Regions from separate parts of the Serratia sarumanii genome, predicted to be linked through region 1. Evidence: predicted binding sites of a transcription regulator. Region 1 holds the regulator's gene; each other region holds the start of a gene.
What was found. Region 1 encodes CRP, which controls carbon source genes, mostly activating them, when cyclic AMP is high. Its sites were predicted from a motif close to ATGTGANNNNNNTCACAT; they were not measured.
Positions count from the first base shown of each region.

Region 1 (6,436 bases):
CCAAATGCCGTGGTGCGGGCGCTGGCGCCAGGCCAGCGAAGAAATGGTGTGCATCACGCTCAGGTGCGACAGAATGCGCCGCAGATGGCGCTCCATCTCGGTAACGGGCATCTCCGGATGCAGATCCGGCGGCTGCATGATGCCGCTGTTGCCGCTGCTCGGGCCGTCGTATTCCAACCGCTGTTGGCAGCTTTGCAGCGCGATTTCACAGGCCTGCAGATACGCTTCCGCCAGTTTTGGCGTCAGCATGTAGTGTTCGCGCGCCAGAATGGTCATGGCGTTCAGGTGCTCGACGATGAACTGGCTATGCGTGACCCACAGCCGCATGTCCGCCAGATAGTCCGACGCGAACCCCGGCTCCTGCATCGCCTGATTGAGCGAGGTGAATAGCGCATTGTGCGCCTGGTTGACCTGCATGCGGGTATAGGCCAACGCGGTGGCGTCCGGTTCCGGCTGTTCCAGCATCAACCGCAGCGCGGTTTGATCGTGCTCCAGCGCCTGATGGGCATTCTTGCGCAGCAGCCCGCTTTGCCACTGCGGCCATAGCCAAATGGTGCCGCCGAACGCCAACACGCAGCCGATCAGCGTATCGATCAGGCGCGGCACCAGAAAATGCGAGCCGTTCAGCGCCAGCAGCTGCAGGGTGTAAACCGCCGTGACCGTAAAGCCAATCACCGACAGCCCGTAGTTCTTGCGCGAAACCAGGTAGGCCAGCAGCGTGATCACCAACATGATGCTCAGCGTTTCGCCTTCCGGCAACTGCAGCTGCAGCAGCCCGGCCGCCAGCAAAAGCCCGGCAATCGTGCCCAGCGCACGGTGCTGAATACGCACCCGGGTGGCGTTATACCCGTTTTGGCTCACCAGCATGATGGTGAGCAGGATCCAGTAAGGCTTCGGCAGATTGAACACCGCACCCAGGCTGCTGCCGACTGCCAGCGTCACGCCCAGCCGCGCGGCGTTGCGCAGGGCGGTGGACTTGAACGACAGATAGCTGGCCAGCGCCGGCCAAAACGGCAGGCGGTGCTGGCCGGACATCAGGTCGCGGCGGTATAGCGGATGCTGGGTGCGCAGCAGGCGGGCGATGCGGCTGAAGTGGTAATAACAAAACTGGCCGACCGGGTTATCGGGATGCTGCGCCGCCATTTTTTCCAGCGCCGCCAGCTCGTGGGCCATGGAGAAGCGCTTCGAATGTTGATGATAGAGAATATCGTGCGCCACTACGCGCAGCCGGCCGGCGATCACCTGAGCGTTGCGGCGAATGATCGCTTCGGCCTGGCTCTGCTCCACCAGTTTTTGCACCTCCTCCGGCAGATGCAGGCTGACGGTGATGTGCTCCTGCAGATCCATCGCCACCTGAAAGGCGCGCTGCAGGCGCTTTTGCTCGAGGTTGTTGGCGTGCGGCAGGAAATTAAGCTGTTGGTACAACAGGCTGATCAGATCCATCACCTTTTGCTGGCGCACCAGCAGCGGCGGCAGCGCGGTTTGCGGATCGGTGTGCTGGGTCAGCAGCGAGTATTTGGCTTCGAAATAGTCCGCCAGTTCCAGGTAGAGCTGGCTCAGGGTCTCGCGCATCGGCTGCTCTTTCCACAGCTTGAACCAGAACCAGGTGAATAAGCCGTACCAGACGGTGCCGATGGCGTACAGCAGCGGCGCCTGCCAGATGGGCACCGTGCCGGCCGTGCTGAGGGCGAAGATGGCGGCCACCAGCGCCGCCGGCAACAGCCGGGCGTGCAGCGGGCTGATTTCACCGGTGACGCCGAGCAGCAGCGCCAGGCCCAGCATCAGCGCCGGCAGCGGCACGTGCCACAGCAGTGCCTGTTGCAGCAGCACGCTGCTGAAGGCGAACAGCGAGCCGCCAACCACCAGCCGTTTAAAGAAGCGCTTATGCGGCGTGTCCAGACCGGCGATATTGCAGCAGGCGGGCACCAGAGAGAACATCAGGCCGAGCTGCAGCTGGCCTATCAGCAGGCCGAACAGCACCGGCAGGCACAACACCAGCGTTTGTCGCAGTGCGTAGTTGATTTCCGGGTGGTAGATCAGGCGGCGCCACATGGCAGAGAGCAGATAAAAAAAACGGCGCAGATTGCGCCGTTTCTTCAGGGATTAACGGGTGCCGTAGACGACAATGGTTTTGCCGTGGGCGGAAATCAGGTTTTGATCTTCCAGCATTTTCAGAATACGGCCAACGGTTTCGCGCGAGCAGCCGACGATCTGGCCGATCTCCTGGCGGGTGATCTTGATCTGCATGCCGTCCGGGTGAGTCATGGCGTCGGGTTGCTTCGCCAGATTCAGCAGGGTTTGCGCGATGCGGCCGGTAACGTCCAGGAAGGCGAGGTTGCCCACTTTTTCGGAGGTGACCTGCAGGCGGCTCGCCATTTGGGCGGACAGACGCATCAGGATGTCCGGGTTCACCTGGATCAGCTGGCGGAATTTCTTGTAGGAGATTTCGGCCACTTCACAGGCGGTTTTCGCGCGAACCCAGGCGCTGCGCTCCTGGCCTTCTTCGAACAATCCGAGCTCGCCGATGAAATCCCCCTGGTTGAGGTAGGACAGGATCATCTCTTTACCTTCTTCATCCTTGATCAGCACCGCGACGGAGCCTTTCACGATGTAGTAAAGCGTTTCGGCCTTTTCACCTTGGTGAATCAGCGTACTCTTCGATGGATATTTGTGGATATGGCAATGAGACAGGAACCATTCGAGAGTAGGGTCTGTTTGCGGTTTGCCGAGAACCATTCGCTGTTATCCTCTGTTGTTATCGCTGCCTTGTGTCACAGGGGTCAGAGTTCCCTGTAAAACCCGCCTGTAGCCACAGTCATGAGCGAGGGCTACCGGCAAGTTTTGAGGCGTGTCATAAAAATACGCTGTCGCTCTAGCATATTAACTTGCCGTAAGCGCTGCAAGCTACATTCTGTTAACATACCGGTAAAGGAGCCTTTCTCTGGGCGTTTCCCTGAAATTCAGTGTCCCGGAAAGATTTATTGCGGCTCTGTTTGTAGCACAGAGTAAGGCGGGTGTCTCGTGTTGTCTCGCTTCAGCATGATTAGCATCAGGTTACGTTGCCTGTTTCTATGCGAAAGCGTACTCTGATTTTAAGAAATCAACCGGAGTGACCAGAATGCAGGCAAGAGTTAAATGGGTGGAAGGGTTAACGTTTTTGGGTGAATCGGCCTCCGGCCACCAGGTGCTGATGGACGGCAACGCCGGCGATAAAGCACCCAGCCCGATGGAGATGGTGCTGATGTCGGTGGGCGGCTGCAGCGCGATCGACGTGGTGTCCATCCTGCAAAAAGGGCGCAACGACGTGCGCGACTGCGAGGTGAAGCTGACCTCCGAGCGCCGCGAAGAAGCTCCGCGGTTGTTCACCCATATCAACCTGCATTTCATCGTTACCGGCCAGGACCTGACCGACAAGATCGTCGAGCGAGCGGTGAGCCTGTCGGCGGAGAAATATTGCTCGGTGGCGCTGATGCTCAACAAGGCCGCCACGGTAACCCACAGCTTCGAGATCCGCCAACCGGCGTAATCGAGGCGGAGCGCGGCCCGGCGCCGCGCTCAACGCGTTTATTCGATCTTCTTGCCTTCCAGCAACCGCTGCACCAGCGGCGCCATGATCAGTTCCATCGCCAGCCCCATCTTGCCGCCCGGCACCACTAACGTATTGATGTGCGAGATAAACGAGCCTTGCAGCATCGCCAGCAAATAGGGGAAGTCAATTTGATCCAGCCCGCGGAAGTGGATCACCACGAAGCTTTCGTCCAGTGAGGGAATCGCCTTGGCGGCGAACGGGTTGGAGGTGTCCACCGTCGGCACGCGCTGGAAGTTGATGTGGGTGCGCGAGAACTGCGGCGTGATGTAGTTGATGTAGTCTTCCATCGAACGCACCACCGAATCCATTACCGCTTCGCGGGAGTGGCCGCGCTCGCCGGTATCGCGGATCAGTTTCTGGATCCACTCCAGGTTGACGATCGGCACCACGCCGACCAGCAGGTCGACGTGCTTGGCCACGTCATGGTGCTCGGTGACCACACCGCCGTGCAGCCCCTCGTAAAACAGCACGTCGGTCGGCGCCGGCAGCGGTTCCCACGGGGTGAAGGTGCCCGGCACCTGATTGTAGGGCACCGCTTCGTCGTAGGTATGCAGATACTTGCGCGAGCGGCCGGTGCCGTTCTTGCCGTAGTCGATGAAGCTCTGCTGCAGCAGGCCGAAGTCGTTGGCCTCGGGGCCGAAATAGCTGATGTGTCTGCCCAGATCGCGCGCCTTGCGGATCGCCGCGTCCATTTCCGGCCGGGTGTAGCGGTGGAAGCTGTCGCCCTCCAGCTCGGCGGCGCGGATGTTGAGTTGTTGGAATATTTTGCGGAACGCCACGCTGGTGGTGGTGGTGCCGGCGCCGCTGGAACCGGTCACCGCGATAACGGGATGTTTGGCAGACATGGTGGTTGTCACTCCGTGTTGAATGCGCCGGCGTCAGGGGATTATTGTGGCTCTTGTTGACGCTCTCTATCTCGGGAAAAAATGGCGCGCGCTGGTTTGCAATGCCCCATTGTTACCTGATTTTTTCCGTCAGTCATAGAACCGATCGCCACTAAATTTCTTCCTGCCCGGCGCGGAACTGGCCGCGCGGCATGATGTTGACGCTCTCGTGCAGTTCCGACCACACCAGCACCACTTCGCCGTTTTTTAGCTGGCGGCGCACGTCCTCCACCTTCTGTTCCAGCGAGCGTTCGTGCTCGCCGTAATCGGTGCCTTCGCGCAGTACAAAAGATTCGATCAGGCTGTTGAGGGTGTCGGTTGCCAGTTCTTGCCAGGGAATGATCACGTCGGGATGTCCAGATAAGGGGAAAGCCAGGCCGGAATGCGATGCTCCAGCCACATGTATGGTTTTTTCAGCGTGCCGCCGACGAAGCCGACGTGGCCGCCGAACTCGGTCAGCTGATATTCGATATTGCGCGGCAGGCCGGCGACGTCGGGGATCACCTCAGGGGTCATGAAGGGATCGTCCTTCGCATGGATGATCAGCAGCGGCGTTTGGACAGCCGGCAACAGCGGCAGGGCGCTGCAGCGGCGATAATAGTCGGTGGCGTCACTGAAGCCGTGAATGCGCGAGGTGATGGCGTCGTCGAATTCGCGGATGCGCCGCAGACCGTTCAGTTGGGACAGCTTGAGCGGCAGGGTGTCCGGGTAGTGCAACAGCTTGCGGGTGGCGTTTTGTTTCAGCTGCCCCAGCAGGTAGCGCTGATAAACGCGGGAAAAGCCTTGCTCCATGCGGTAGGCGCAGGGCTCCAGCATCAGCGGCGCCGAGACCACCACCGCCGCCTGCAGCAGGCTGTCGGCGCCTTGCTGCGCCAGGTAGCAGGCCAGCATGTTGCCGCCGAGCGAAACGCCGACCGCCGCGGTCGGCACCTCGCCGTAGCGGTCGCGCAGCCAGCGCAGGAAGAAGCGCGCGTCTTCGGTTTCACCGGAGTGGTAGATGCGCTGCTTGCGATTGGGCACACCGCTGCAGCCGCGAAAGTGCATCACCACGCCGAGCCAGCCGCGCTCGCGCCAGGCGTTGAGCAGGCCATGCGCGTAGGGGCTGTAGAAGCTGCCCTCCAGGCCGTGGAACAGCACCGCACGCGGTTTGTCGCGCGCCTGCGCCGGATCCTCGCTCCAGGCGAGATCGACGAAATCGCCGTCGGGCAATTCCAGCCGCTGCCAATGCGGTTTCAATAATACGCGGCGGCGCACCAGCCGCGGCAACAGCGTTTGCAGGTGCGGGTTACTGGCCCCGGTCAGAGGGCGAAAGGTGTTAGGCATAGGCTGAGTAAAATGTTGTGGGCGGCTATTGTGAGATCCCTAGCGCACTGTTAGCTTCAATACCAAGAATTAACAATGATACTGCAAAAAAGCGCCTTGGGTGAGGAGCACCCGTGCCATGGAACCGAGTTTATTCCTTTCGATGCTGGGCTTCCTGTGGGTCGCCGCCATCACGCCCGGCCCCAATAACCTGCTGCTGACCACTTCCGGCGCCAACTTCGGCTTTATGCGTTCGCTGTGGCTGATGATCGGCATCATGCTCGGCATGCAAAGCATTTTGCTGCTGGTGGCCTTCGGCGTCGGCAGCCTGATCCTGGTTTATCCGTCGCTGCACCTGATCCTGAAAATCCTCGGCAGCCTGTACCTGCTGTGGCTGGCGTGGAAAGTCGCCACCGCCGCCTATGAAAAACTGGAAACCGACGTGGCGCCGCCGCAGCCGGTGCGGCTGTATCAGGGCTGGCTGCTGCAGTTCCTCAACCCGAAAGCCTGGCTGATGGCGCTGGGGGCGGTGGCCAGCTTCAGCCTGGCGGGCGATAAGTACAACGGGTCCATTGCGGCGATCGCGTTGGGCATTTTGGTGGTCAACATCGTCGCCGGCATTATCTGGCTGGCGTTCGGCACCCTGATCGGCCGCCTGCTG
Region 1 covers NZ_CP124750.1:4,668,341-4,674,776, reverse strand. Annotated here, with positions in the region: gene SSARUM_RS22210 (YccS/YhfK family putative transporter) at 1-2,052, opposite strand, end outside; gene crp (cAMP-activated global transcriptional regulator CRP) at 2,104-2,736, opposite strand; gene SSARUM_RS22200 (OsmC family protein) at 3,119-3,526, shown strand; gene SSARUM_RS22195 (phosphoribulokinase) at 3,565-4,434, opposite strand; gene SSARUM_RS22190 (YheU family protein) at 4,586-4,819, opposite strand; gene SSARUM_RS22185 (hydrolase) at 4,816-5,796, opposite strand; gene SSARUM_RS22180 (LysE family translocator) at 5,915-6,436, shown strand, end outside.

Region 2 (6,436 bases), 1.4 Mb from region 1:
GCATAAAACGCTGCAGCAACCTGTTTTATAGCAGGAAAATGCAACGCGGGATGCCGTAGCGGCATCCCGAATCGGTGGCTTAACGGCTGGGGTGCTGCTGCAGCCGTTCGCTGCGGTAGAAGCTCAGCAGGCACCAGCCGAGGGCGATCAGCGCCAGCGGCGCGGCGACGAAGCCGATGTTGCCCATGCCCAAATGCAGGCTTACCTGGTTGCCCAGCAGCGCGCCGCTGCCGATGCCGAAGTTGTACAGGCCGGAGAAGATCGCCATCGCCACGTCGGTGGCGTCCGGCGCCAGGCTCAGCACTTTGGCCTGCATCGACAGGCCGATGGCCATGATCGCCATGCCCCAGAAGATGCACAGCACCGTCAGGTGGCTTTCGCTGCCGGCGGCCGGCAACAACAGCAGCAGGCTCAAGGCCAGCAGCGCGATGGCGCCGATAAAGAAGCCGGAAGGAAAACGCTCGCTGTAGCGGCTGAACAGCAGGCTGCCGACGATGCCGGCGGCGCCGAACAGCAGCAGCATCAGCGTGGTGAAGTTCTCCGACAGCCCGGCCACGGTCTGGATAAACGGCTCGATGTAGCTGTAGGCGGTGAAGTGCGCCGTCACCACGATGACGGTCAGCATGTACAGCGCCAGCAGCGCCGGGCGTTTGAACAGCAGCGGCACGCTGGCCAGCGAACCGGAGTGCTCGCTTTTCAGCACCGGCAGCAGGCGCCACAGCAGCACCAGCGCCAGGGTGGCGCACACCGCGATGCCGATAAAGGTCATGCGCCAGCCGAGCAGCTGCCCCACCACCCGCCCGAGCGGCAGCCCGAGCACCATCGCCAGCGCGGTGCCGCCCGCCAGCAGGCTCAACGCCTGGGCTTTCTTGCCCGGCGGCGCCACGCGGATCGCCAGCGAAGCGGTGATCGACCAGAACACCGAGTGCGCCAGCGCCACGCCGGCGCGCGAGATGACCAGCGTGGTGAAGTTCCAGGCCACGGCGGTCAGCACGTGGCTGGCGATAAACAGCATGAACACGCCGATCAGCAGCTTGCGGCGCTCGATTTTGCTGGTCAGCAGCATGCACGCTAACGAGGCGGCGGCGACGATCCAGGCGTAGATGGTGATGATCAGGCCGACCTGTTCGGTTTGCATCGAGAAGCTGGCGGCAATGTCGCTCAACAGCCCGACCGGAATAAATTCGGTGGTGTTGAAGATAAAGGCCGAGACGGCGAGGATAACCACGCGCAACCAGGCGGTTGAGCGCGAAACGGGAGCGTGTTCCATGGTAAACAAAATCCGGACAGGTGCGGGCAAGTAGCGATATTTTAACCAACCGGCCCGCTAAATGCGATACGCGTCACACTTTAATTGTGTGGTTTTTTTCGCCGCATTTCGACACATTCGCAGACACACGGTTGCACAAATGCTGTGCTAATCTCTTGAAGCGTACCAATTTTTCCTGCCGCTCTTCCCCTCCGGCCGCCGCAGACGACGCGCCGCGCCGAAGAACCGCGCGCAGTGTCCATTTGGCGTTTTCTGAGGCGAGGTCATTATGTCCGCAATTTATGATTGGTCCGTGCTCGCATTGCGCAATGTTTACGATCGCCGCATTCAGGGCAAGCCGGTGCTCGACAGCGCCGCGCTGTTCCCCGACGCCGACCGTTTCACCGCCCAATGGCGGCAGATCCGCGAAGAGGCGCTGACCGTCGCCCACGATCTGCACAATATTCCCCGTTTTCACGAGATCATGATCCAACAGGAGTCGATCTCCGCTAACGACGCGCGCGACTGGCGCATGTTCATCATGAAGGCCTACGGCCAGCCGATCGCCCGCAACCTGGCGCGCTGCCCGACGCTGGCGGCGCTGATCTCCTCGTCGCCGGACGTGCTGTCCGCCTCGCTCTCTTTCCTGGCGCCCGGCAAGCAGGTGCCGCCCCACCGCGGACCGTTTCGCGGCATTCTGCGCGGCTATCTGGTGCTGGACATGCCCAAACGCGCCGACGGCGCGCCGGCGGCGGTGCTGAAAGTGGACGGCCGCGAATACCGGCTGCACGAGGGGGAGTTCATGCTGTGGGACGACACCTTCGAACACGAAGTGTGGAACGACAGCCCGCAGGTGCGCACCGTGCTGCTGCTGGACATCCGCCGCCGCGACATGCCCGGCGGGCTGCGGCTGCTCTCCAGCGCCATCATCGCCCTGGTGCGGCTGAACGTGCGCTGGATGCAGAAACAGTTCTGACTGCGGCGCTCAGGCGCTTAACCGTCCTGAGAGGTCGGGCATTGCTGCGCCAGCCACTGCTCGGTGGTGGTGGTGGCTATGCCCTGGCGCGCATTGAAGGTTTTCGCCTTATCCCAGGCCACGCCGTCGGGCCGGGCGAAAGCCAGCCGGTATTTGGCGCCGACGTCACGCGGATGGTTCCGCACCTCCTCCTGCAGCCGCTCTTTGTCCAACAGGACTCTGTTGACCTCTACGCCCCAGTGCGCCTGCATGACATCGGCAAGCTCGCGGTAGGTCAGCGTGTCCCCGGCGATATAGACCACCTGGTTGCGAAACGCGGGCCGATGGAAAAAAATCGCGGCCGTCAGCCGGCCAATGTCCTCGGGGGTGGTCAGCGTCACCGCGTAGCCCCAGTCGCCCAGCGCGCGCACCGTTTTGGTTGCCGCATCCACCACGCCAAAACCCGAGTCAAACAGGTAGCTGGTGAAAATACCCGTGGAAACAATCACCCACTCCGTCGCCTTCTGCGCACGCAGCAGATGGCGCACTTCGAGCTGTTCATCCCACACCTGTTGCCCGCTGCCTGTGCCGACAACATCGTAGTCCACGCCGAACTGCCACGGGAAGTAACGCACCACGCCCGCCTGCAAAACGGCCCAGGTGATCTTTATCTGCGTGCCCGCCCCGCCGACAAAGCCGCTGCAGTTGATCACCGCGTCAAAGCAACGCAGCAGCGCGCTCAGCTCATCCACGCTGTTTTGCTGCAGATCGCCTTCCACTACAGCGATACCGAGCCGCGCCAGCGCATCCCGCCGCGCCCGATGCGGGCCGGTGACGGCGCGAGCGGCCTCCGGCCGGAGGAGCACGCTGATTTTTAAAGCGTGGTGTAACCGGGCCTGCCGGCTCATCGCGCGCAATACCGGCAGCCCCAGTTCACCGGCGCCGAGTATGAGCACGGTATTGATGGATGGATTTGTGGATTTCATTCTTGCCTCCTGTCTTGACACTGCGTCATCCTGACAGCTGACAAAAACGGGTTCAATTAGGTACACGCGTGATACTGGAGATGAATATGACGAGCGATCGGGAAGCGCTGTTGCAATTTTCGCAGGCGTTCTGTGAAGAATTGAGCGACGACGATGAAGGGTTGAAGCGTGAGGTCCTCGCGCATGCAGGCAACCGTTGGTCGCTGGGGGTATTGCATATCCTGGGCACCCACGGGCCGCTGCGCCACGGCGAAATAGGCCGCCAATTAGCGGGCGTGACGCAGAGAATGCTGACGCGGACGCTGCGCCATCTCGAGCGGGACGGGTTGATATCGCGCTGCGATTATCAGGAAAAGCTGCCCCGCGTGGTTTACACCATCACCGACGCGGGGGAAGAGATGCTGCTCAACATGCTGCCGCTCTGGTCGTGGATTATCGCCTCCGCCGATGCCTTCAGGGCGGCCCGCTCGCACTACGATGATCAAGAACGTCACGCCACCGAGAGATGATTGCGGGCCTCCCTGCCCAAAGGGCGGCGCTCAGCCGCCGCCCAGATAGGCCTTTCTCACCTCCGGATCGTTCAACAGCTCCTGGCCGCTGCCGGTGAGGCGGATCTGGCCGTTGACCATCACATAGCCGCGATCGGACAGCTTCAGCGCGTGGTTGGCGTTCTGCTCCACCAGAAACAGCGTCATGCCGCTGCGGGTCAGCTCGCGCAGCACGCCGAAGATCTGCCGCACCACGATCGGCGCCAGCCCCAGGCTCGGCTCGTCCAACAGCAGCAGCTTCGGCCGGCTCATCAGCGCGCGGGCGATCGCCAGCATCTGCTGCTCGCCGCCGGACAGGGTCATCGCTCGCTGGTTGCGCCGTTCCTTGAGGCGCGGAAACAGCTCGAACATGCGCTGCAGATCCTCCGCCAGATAGCGGTTGCCGACGGTGATGGTGCCCATCAGCAGGTTCTCCTCCACGCTCATGTCCGGAAAGATGCGCCGCCCTTCCGGCGCTTGCGCGATGCCGCCGGCCGCCACGTAGTGCGTGGAGCGGCGGCTGATGTCCTCGCCGCCAAACAGGATCTGCCCACCGGCGATGCGCGGCTGGCCGAAGATAGACATCAACAGCGTGGATTTGCCCGCGCCGTTGGCGCCGATCAGCGCCACCGTCTCCCCGGCGTTGACCTGCAGCGACACCTTGCGCAGCGCCTGGATCGGCCCGTAAAACACGTCCACTTCGCGAAATTCCAGCATCGCTTCGCTCATCCCGCCAGCTCCTCTTCGTCCGCGCCCAGGTAGGCGGCGATCACCGCCTCGTTGTGCTGGATCTCCTGCGGCGTGCCGCGGGCGATCACGTCGCCATGATCGAGCACGATCACCCGATCGGAGATCTCCATCACCATGCCCATGTCATGCTCGATCAGCAGCACCGTGATGCCGTGATGCTGGCGCAGGAAACGGATGATGCGGCTCAGCGTGGCCGTTTCCACCGGGTTCAGCCCAGCGGCCGGCTCGTCGAGGCAGATCATCTCCGGCGCGGTGCACATGGCGCGCGCGATCTCCAGCCGCCGCTGCTGGCCGTAGGACATCTCCCCCGCCAGCCGGTTGGCGCAGTCCACCAGATCCACCACCTCCAGCCAGTAGAAGGCGTGATCCAGCGCGGCGCTCTCCGCCCGGCGGTAGCCCGGCGTGTTCAGCACCCCGGCGATCAGGTTGCGGTTGCTCTGCATGTGCTGCGCCACCAGCAGGTTCTCCACCACCGACATTTCGCGGAACAGGCGGATATTCTGGAAAGTGCGCGCCAGCCCGGCGCGGTTGACCAAATGAGTGCCGCCGAACATCTTGTAATAGAGGCGCGAGCCGAGCCGCTTCGGGCGTATCCAGTCGCCGGCGCGAAACTTCTGCCCCAGCACCTGGATCACGTCGGTCGGCCGCTTATGGGTATTGAGCAGGATCGCGCCGCCGCTGGCGCGGTAAAAGCCGGTCAGGCAGTTGAACACCGTGGTCTTGCCGGCGCCGTTGGGGCCGATCAGGGCGGTGATGGAGCCGCGCTCCACCTCCAGATTGACGTCGTTCAGCGCCTTGATGCCGCCAAAGCGCATCATCAGGTGCTCCACCCGCAAAATGGCGTCGCTCATGGCGCCACCCCCTTGCGCTCGGCGAAGCTGGCGCGGCTGATGCGCACCAGCCCACGCGGCCGCCAGATCATCATCGCCACCATCAGCACGCCGAACAGCAGCACCCGGTATTCGGCGAAGCTGCGCAGCAGCTCCGGCGCCACCGTCAGCACGAAGGCCGCCAGCACCACGCCGAGGGTGGAGCCCATGCCGCCCAGCACCACGATCGCCAGGATCAGCGCCGACTCGAAGAAGGTGAACGAGGTCGGGTTGACGAAGCCCTGATAGGTGGCGAAAAACACCCCCGCCAGCCCGGCGGTGGAGGCGCCCAGCATAAAGGCCGACAGCTTCACCAGCACGTGATTGAGCCCGAGAGAGCGGCAGGCGATCTCATCCTCGCGCAGCGCCTCCCAGGCGCGGCCGATCGGCATGCGCGTCAGCCGGTGCTTGATGTACAGCACCAGCAGCACCACCAAAAACAGCACCGCATAGATGAAAATGAACTTGAGGTTGGGGTTGTAATCGATGCCGAGAAACTCGTGGATCGGCACCCCGCCGTCTTTGGCGCGCCGGCCAAACTCCAGGCCGAACACCGTCGGCGCCGGCACCGAGACGCCGTTCGGCCCGCCGGTGAGCGACATCCAGTTGTTCAACACCAGCCGGATGATCTCGCCGAACCCCAGCGTGACGATCGCCAGGTAGTCGCCGTGCATACGCAGCACCGGAAAGCCCAGCAGCGCGCCGGCCAGCGCCGCCATCAGCGCCCCCAGCGGCAGCATCGCCCAAAACCCCAGCCCGAGGTACTGATAGCCCAGCGCCAGCCCGTAGGCGCCGATGGCGTAAAACGCCACGTACCCCAGATCGAGCAGCCCCGCCAGCCCGACCACGATATTCAGCCCCAGGCCGAGCAGCACATAGATCAGGCCGAGGATCGCCACCGTCAGCAGGTATTTGGTGGCGACGAACGGGAACAGCAGCGCGATCGCCGCCATCAGCGGCAGGAGCCAGCGCAGGTTGGATTTATAGCCCAGCGGCCGCACGTAAACGCCGTCGTTACCACCATCGAAGCGCGCCAGCACCCTGCGCCCCGGCGCGGTTTGCAGGAACAGGCTCAGCAGCAGCCGCCCGGCCATCACCGC
Region 2 covers NZ_CP124750.1:3,276,806-3,283,241, forward strand. Annotated here, with positions in the region: gene SSARUM_RS15605 (sugar transporter) at 80-1,270, opposite strand; gene SSARUM_RS15610 (aspartyl/asparaginyl beta-hydroxylase domain-containing protein) at 1,539-2,225, shown strand; gene SSARUM_RS15615 (aromatic alcohol reductase) at 2,243-3,190, opposite strand; gene SSARUM_RS15620 (winged helix-turn-helix transcriptional regulator) at 3,277-3,699, shown strand; gene SSARUM_RS15625 (ABC transporter ATP-binding protein) at 3,730-4,446, opposite strand; gene SSARUM_RS15630 (ABC transporter ATP-binding protein) at 4,443-5,318, opposite strand; gene livM (high-affinity branched-chain amino acid ABC transporter permease LivM) at 5,315-6,436, opposite strand, start outside.
Region 2: the regulator CRP is predicted to act here: its motif matches at 1,332-1,349, upstream of SSARUM_RS15605 (sugar transporter).

Region 3 (6,436 bases), 1.0 Mb from region 1:
GCGAGCGCTGGCTGCCGGCCATCAAGGCGTCCAGCGCCATTCCCGGCTTCTATCGCCAGGGCGTGGAGCTGGACGGCATCAGCTATCAGGACGGCGGCATCAGCGATGCGATCCCGGTGGAAGAGGCCTATCGCCGCGGCGCCGACACCATCGTGGTGATCCGCACCGTGCCTTCGCAGATGTACTACACCCCGCAGTGGATGAAGCGCATGGAACACTGGCTGAGCGACAGCAGCCTGCAGCAGATGGTGCGCATCCTGCAGCATCACGAGCAAAGCTATCACCGCATCCAGCGCTTTATCGAGAAGCCGCCGGGCAAGCTGCGCATCTTCGAGATCTTCCCGCCGAAGCCGCTGGCCAGCAATGCACTGGGCAGCCGACTGGGGTCGCTCAATCAGGATTATCACCTGGGGCGCCGCTGCGGCCGCTATTTCCTGGCCACCGTCGGCCAGTGGATGGCGCAGCCGGAGCCGGACGGCATGAAGGTGAAAAAAGCGCTGTCGCGCCGCCTGATCCAGCCGGAGAACGTCAGAATGCCTTCGCCGATCGTGACCGACATCGTCATGCCGTCCGATCTTGGCGCGCAGCCGGAGGCCGCGGTGGTGGCGCCGAAGATCATTCTGCCGGGCGATCTGCCGCCGGGTGAAGGGGGCGCGCTGTGAGCTATGCCTTTACCGACACCCACTGTCATTTCGATTTCCCGCCCTTTACCGGGCATGAGGGCGAGAGCCTGGTGCGAGCGGCAAGCGCCGGCGTCACGCGCATCATCGTCCCGACGGTCACCGCCGATCGCTTCGCGCGGGTGCTGCGGCTGGCGCAGGATCACGCGCCGCTGTTCGCCGCGCTGGGGCTGCATCCGCTGTATATCGCGCAGCATCATGAGCCGCAGTTGGAGCAACTGGCGGCGCTGCTGGCTGAACGGCCGCGCAAGCTGGTAGCGGTGGGGGAGGTCGGGCTCGATCTGTATATGGACAACCCGCAGTTCGAGCGCCAGCAAAGCGTGCTGCTGGCCCAGCTGCGGCTGGCGAAACAGCATGACCTGCCGGTGATCCTCCATTCGCGCCGCACCCACGATCAGCTGGCTGCGGCCCTGCGGCGCGTGCAGCTGCCGCGCCGCGGCGTGGTGCATGGCTTCGCCGGCAGCCTGTCGCAGGCGCAGGCGTTTATCCGCCTCGGCTATTACATCGGCGTGGGCGGCACCATCACCTATGAGCGGGCGCAGAAAACGCGCGGCGTGATGGCGCAGCTGCCGCTCGAGGCGCTGTTGCTGGAGACCGATGCGCCGGACATGCCGCTGGCGGGCTATCAGGGGCAGCCGAATCGCCCCGAACGCGCCGCCGAGGTGTTTCAAACGCTGTGCGAGCTGCGGCCGGAACCGGCCGACGAGATCGCCGCCCATCTGCAGCGCAATGCTCAGGCGCTGTTTGCCATGCCGGATTGATGAGGTGATAACGTGACCTGCGTCACGTTATAAGATTTTCATTTGCGTCTCGTTGTATGCATTTGTGACATAAATCGGTGCGAGAGGGACCTCGCTCAGTATAATCCCCCCGAAACTCTCCAATAGCAGACCTCTCTTTATGAGCAGGGATGTATTTTATTTTTTGCAACAGGGAAACTTTGCATGCAACTCATCATGAGCCTAGTCGGCATGGCGGTGCTGATCGCCATTGCGGTGCTGCTCTCCAGCAACCGCCGGGCCATCAAACTGCGCACCGTCGCGTGGGCGTTCATCATTCAGGTCGGCATCGGCGCGCTGGTGCTGTATGTGCCGCTGGGCCGCAGCATCCTCGGCAGTATGTCGAACGGCGTGGCAAACGTTATCGCCTACGGCAATCAGGGCATTTCGTTCATTTTCGGCGGGCTGGTGTCCGACAAGATGTTCGAGGTGTTCGGCGGCGGCGGCTTCGTGTTCGCGCTGCGCGTCCTGCCGGTGATCGTGTTCTTCTCCTCGCTGATTGCGGTGCTGTACTACCTCGGCATCATGCAGTTGGTGATCCGCGTGCTGGGCGGCGGGCTGCAAAAGCTGTTGGGCACCTCGCGCACCGAATCGCTGTCGGCGACCGCCAACATTTTCGTTGGTCAGACCGAAGCGCCGCTGGTGGTGCGTCCGTATATCGCCACCATGAGCCAATCAGAACTGTTCGCGGTGATGTGCGGCGGCCTGGCCTCGGTGGCCGGTTCGGTGCTGGCAGGGTACGCGCAGATGGGCGTGCCGCTGGAATACCTGATCGCCGCGTCCTTCATGGCCGCGCCGGGCGGGCTGCTGTTCGCCAAGCTGATGGTGCCGGAAACCGAGCAGACCCACGATAAAGACGATGCGATGAAGCTGATCGCCGAAGAGGATCGTCCGGCCAACGTGATCGACGCGGCGGCTTCCGGCGCGGCCTCCGGCATGCAGTTGGCGCTGAACGTCGGTGCGATGTTGCTGGCGTTTATCGCGTTGATCGCCTTGCTTAACGGCATTCTCGGCGGTATCGGCGGCTGGTTCGATTATCCGCAGCTGTCGCTTGAACTGATCCTCGGCTGGGTGTTCTCGCCGATCGCCTTCCTGATCGGCGTGCCGTGGAGCGAGGCGATGACCGCCGGTTCGTTCATCGGCCAGAAGATCATCGTCAACGAGTTCGTCGCCTACATGAACTTCGGCGCCTATCTGCGTCCGGACGACGTAGTGGCGGCGGAAGGCCTGCAGGTGCTGTCGGCCCATACCAAGGCGATCATCTCCTTCGCGCTGTGCGGCTTCGCCAACCTTTCCTCGGTGGCGATCCTGCTGGGCGGTCTGGGCAGCATGGCGCCCAATCGTCGCCACGACATCGCGCGCTTCGGTCTGAAGGCCGTGGCGGCGGGCACGCTGTCCAATCTGATGAGCGCCACCATCGCCGGCTTCTTCCTGGCGCTGTAAGCCATCCCGAGGCCCGCGACGGCGCGACCGATCGCGGGACTCCGCCTATACTCTAAGCAACGCGGGTGCGTGCCGCACCCGCGATCTTCAGCCGCTTCTTTAGCGAATTTGTGAACGATATCGCGTTATTTTGTGATGTTCTTCACATATAATTCCGGTCTGTTACAGTGCTATTTCATATAGTGTGACGATGAACGCGAATCGCCTCCGGCATTCGTGTTCAAATAGCTATTACTGGCCGGCCGCAAGGCGGGTGGCCATGTGCGGTGAGAAGGATCTCAGTTGCCGCCGCGGGAACGCCGTTCCCCAGCGCTATCTTCATGGAACCAAGTCCGCTCGCCAACACCCAGGTACTCAGTTGGAGAGTTTTATGACCGAATTAACCGCAGCAGCGCAACGTGCGCTGAATTTGATGGATTTAACCACGCTGAATGATGATGACACCGACGAGAAAGTGATCGCGCTCTGTCGTCAGGCCAACAGCCCGGCCGGCCACACGGCGGCCATCTGCATCTACCCGCGTTTTATCCCGGTGGCGCGCAAGGCGCTGCGCGAGCAAGGCACGCCGGATATCCGCATCGCCACCGTGACCAACTTCCCGCATGGCAACGATGATATCGACATCGCGCTGGCGGAAACCCGCGCGGCCATCGCCTATGGCGCGGATGAAGTGGACGTGGTGTTCCCTTACCGCGCGCTGATCGCCGGCAACGAACAGGTCGGCTTCGAGCTGGTGAAACAGTGCAAGCAGGCTTGCCAGGCGGCCAACGTGCTGCTGAAAGTGATCATCGAAACCGGTGAGCTGAAGCAGGCCGATCTGATCCGCAAGGCGTCCGAGATCGCCATCAAGGCCGGGGCGGACTTTATCAAGACCTCCACCGGCAAGGTGCCGGTCAACGCCACGCTGGAAAGCGCCGAGCTGATGATGTCGGTGATCCGCGATATGGGCGTGGCGAAGACGGTGGGCTTCAAGCCGGCCGGCGGCGTGCGCACCGCGGAAGACGCGCTGCATTATCTGCAGCTTGCCGATCGTATTCTGGGCGAAGGCTGGGCCGATGCGCGGCATTTCCGCTTTGGCGCTTCCAGCCTGCTGGCCAGCTTGCTGGCCGCGCTGGGCCACCAGACCCAGACCGCCGGCGGCGGCTACTGATCGATTTCGTTGGCGGGCGCCAGGCGCGCCCGTCTGCACCGACTCTCGGCGACACAGGGGGATGCCTTGTTCCTGGCTCAAGAAATTATTCGTAAGAAACGCGACGGCCAGCCGTTAAGCGAAGCGGAAATCCGCTTTTTCATCAACGGCATTCGCGACAACGTGGTGTCGGAAGGGCAGATCGCCGCGCTGGCGATGACCATTTATTTCCATGACATGAGCATGCCGGAGCGCGTGGCGCTCACCATGGCGATGCGCGATTCCGGCACCGTGCTGGACTGGAAAAGCCTGGCGCTGAACGGCCCGATCGTCGACAAGCATTCGACCGGCGGCGTGGGCGACGTGACCTCGCTGATGCTCGGCCCGATGGTGGCGGCCTGCGGCGGCTATGTGCCGATGATCTCCGGCCGCGGCCTGGGGCATACCGGCGGCACGCTGGACAAGCTGGAAGCCATTCCGGGCTTCAATATTTTCCCGGACGATAACGCCTTCCGCAAAATCATTCAGGACGTCGGCGTGGCGATCATCGGCCAGACCAGCTCGTTGGCGCCGGCGGACAAACGTTTTTACGCCACCCGCGACATCACCGCCACCGTGGATTCGATCCCGCTGATCACCGCCTCCATTCTGGCCAAGAAGCTGGCGGAAGGGCTGGATGCGCTGGTGATGGACGTGAAGGTCGGCTCCGGCGCCTTTATGCCGACCTATGCGCTGTCACAAGATTTGGCGCAGGCGATCGTCGGCGTGGCCAACGGCGCGGGCTGCAAGACCACCGCGCTGCTGACCGACATGAACCAGGTATTGGCCTCCAGCGCCGGCAACGCGGTGGAAGTGCGTGAAGCGGTGCGCTTCCTGACCGGCGAATACCGCAACCCGCGCCTGCTGGAAGTGACGCTGGCGCTGTGCGTGGAAATGCTGCTTTCCGGCGGCCTGGCGCAAGACGAGGCCGACGCGCGCGCCAAACTGCAGGCGGTGCTGGACAACGGCAAGGCGGCGGAGGTGTTTGGCCGCATGGTGGCGGCGCAGCAGGGGCCGATAGACTTCGTCGAACGCTACGATAGCTATCTGCCGGCGGCAACGCTGAGCAAGCCGGTGTATGCTGAAAAGCCGGGCATCGTCAGCGCCATTGATACCCGCGCGCTGGGCATGGCGGTGGTTGCGCTGGGCGGCGGCCGTCGCCGGGCGAGCGACGCCATCGATTACAGCGTTGGCCTGACCGAGGTGGCGCGCCTGGGCGAGAAAGTGGATGCCCAGCAGCCGCTGGCGATGATCCACGCCAACGATGAAGAGAGCTGGCAGCAGGCGGCCGATGCGGTGCGCAGCGCGATGATGCTGAGCGACAAGGCGCCGGAAGCGACGCCGGTGGTGTATAAGCGCATCACGGAATAACCCAAGAATCAGGAACGGTCGCGGCTTTTTCGCGGCCGTCCAAAGCGTGAGAACACGCAGGAGAGCACAGATGAAACGCACATTTATTATGGTATTGGACTCCTTCGGCATCGGCGCCAGCGAAGACGCCGAACGTTTTGGCGATCAGGGTTCCGACACCCTGGGCCACATCGCCGAGGTTTGCGCGCGCGGTGAGGCCAACGTGGGCCGCCAGGGCCCGCTGACGCTGCCTAACCTGAGCCGTCTGGGCCTCGGCAAAGCGGCGGAAGAGTCCACCGGCAACTTCCCGCAGGGGTTGGATCGCAACGCCGACATCATCGGCGCTTACGCTTACGCCAGCGAACTCTCTTCCGGTAAAGACACGCCGTCGGGCCACTGGGAAATCGCCGGCGTGCCGGTGCTGTTCGACTGGGGCTATTTCAAGGACGAGCACAACAGCTTCCCGCAGGCACTGCTGGACAAACTGGTCGAACGCGCCAAGCTGCCGGGCTACCTGGGCAACTGCCACTCATCCGGCACCGTGATCCTCGATCAGCTGGGTGAAGAGCACATGAAAACCGGCAAGCCGATTTTCTACACCTCCGCCGACTCGGTATTCCAGATCGCCTGCCATGAAGAAACCTTCGGCCTGGATCGCCTGTACGAGCTGTGCGAAATCGCGCGTGAAGAGCTGACCGAAGGCGGGTATAACATCGGCCGCGTGATCGCGCGTCCGTTCGTCGGCGACAAGCCGGGCAACTTCCAGCGCACCGGCAACCGTCACGATCTGGCGGTAGAGCCGCCGGCGCCGACCGTGCTGAAAAAGCTGGTGGACGAGAAGGGCGGCGAAGTGGTGTCGATCGGTAAAATCGCCGACATCTACGCCAACGTCGGCATCACCAAGAAGGTGAAGGCGACCGGCATCGACGCGCTGTTCGACGCAACCCTGATCGAAATGGAAAAGGCCGGCGACAACACCATCGTGTTCACCAACTTCGTGGACTTCGATTCCTCTT
Region 3 covers NZ_CP124750.1:628,415-634,850, forward strand. Annotated here, with positions in the region: gene SSARUM_RS02930 (patatin-like phospholipase family protein) at 1-662, shown strand, start outside; gene SSARUM_RS02935 (TatD family hydrolase) at 659-1,441, shown strand; gene SSARUM_RS02940 (NupC/NupG family nucleoside CNT transporter) at 1,625-2,902, shown strand; gene deoC (deoxyribose-phosphate aldolase) at 3,273-4,052, shown strand; gene deoA (thymidine phosphorylase) at 4,119-5,441, shown strand; gene deoB (phosphopentomutase) at 5,512-6,436, shown strand, end outside.
Region 3: the regulator CRP is predicted to act here: its motif matches at 3,033-3,050, upstream of deoC (deoxyribose-phosphate aldolase).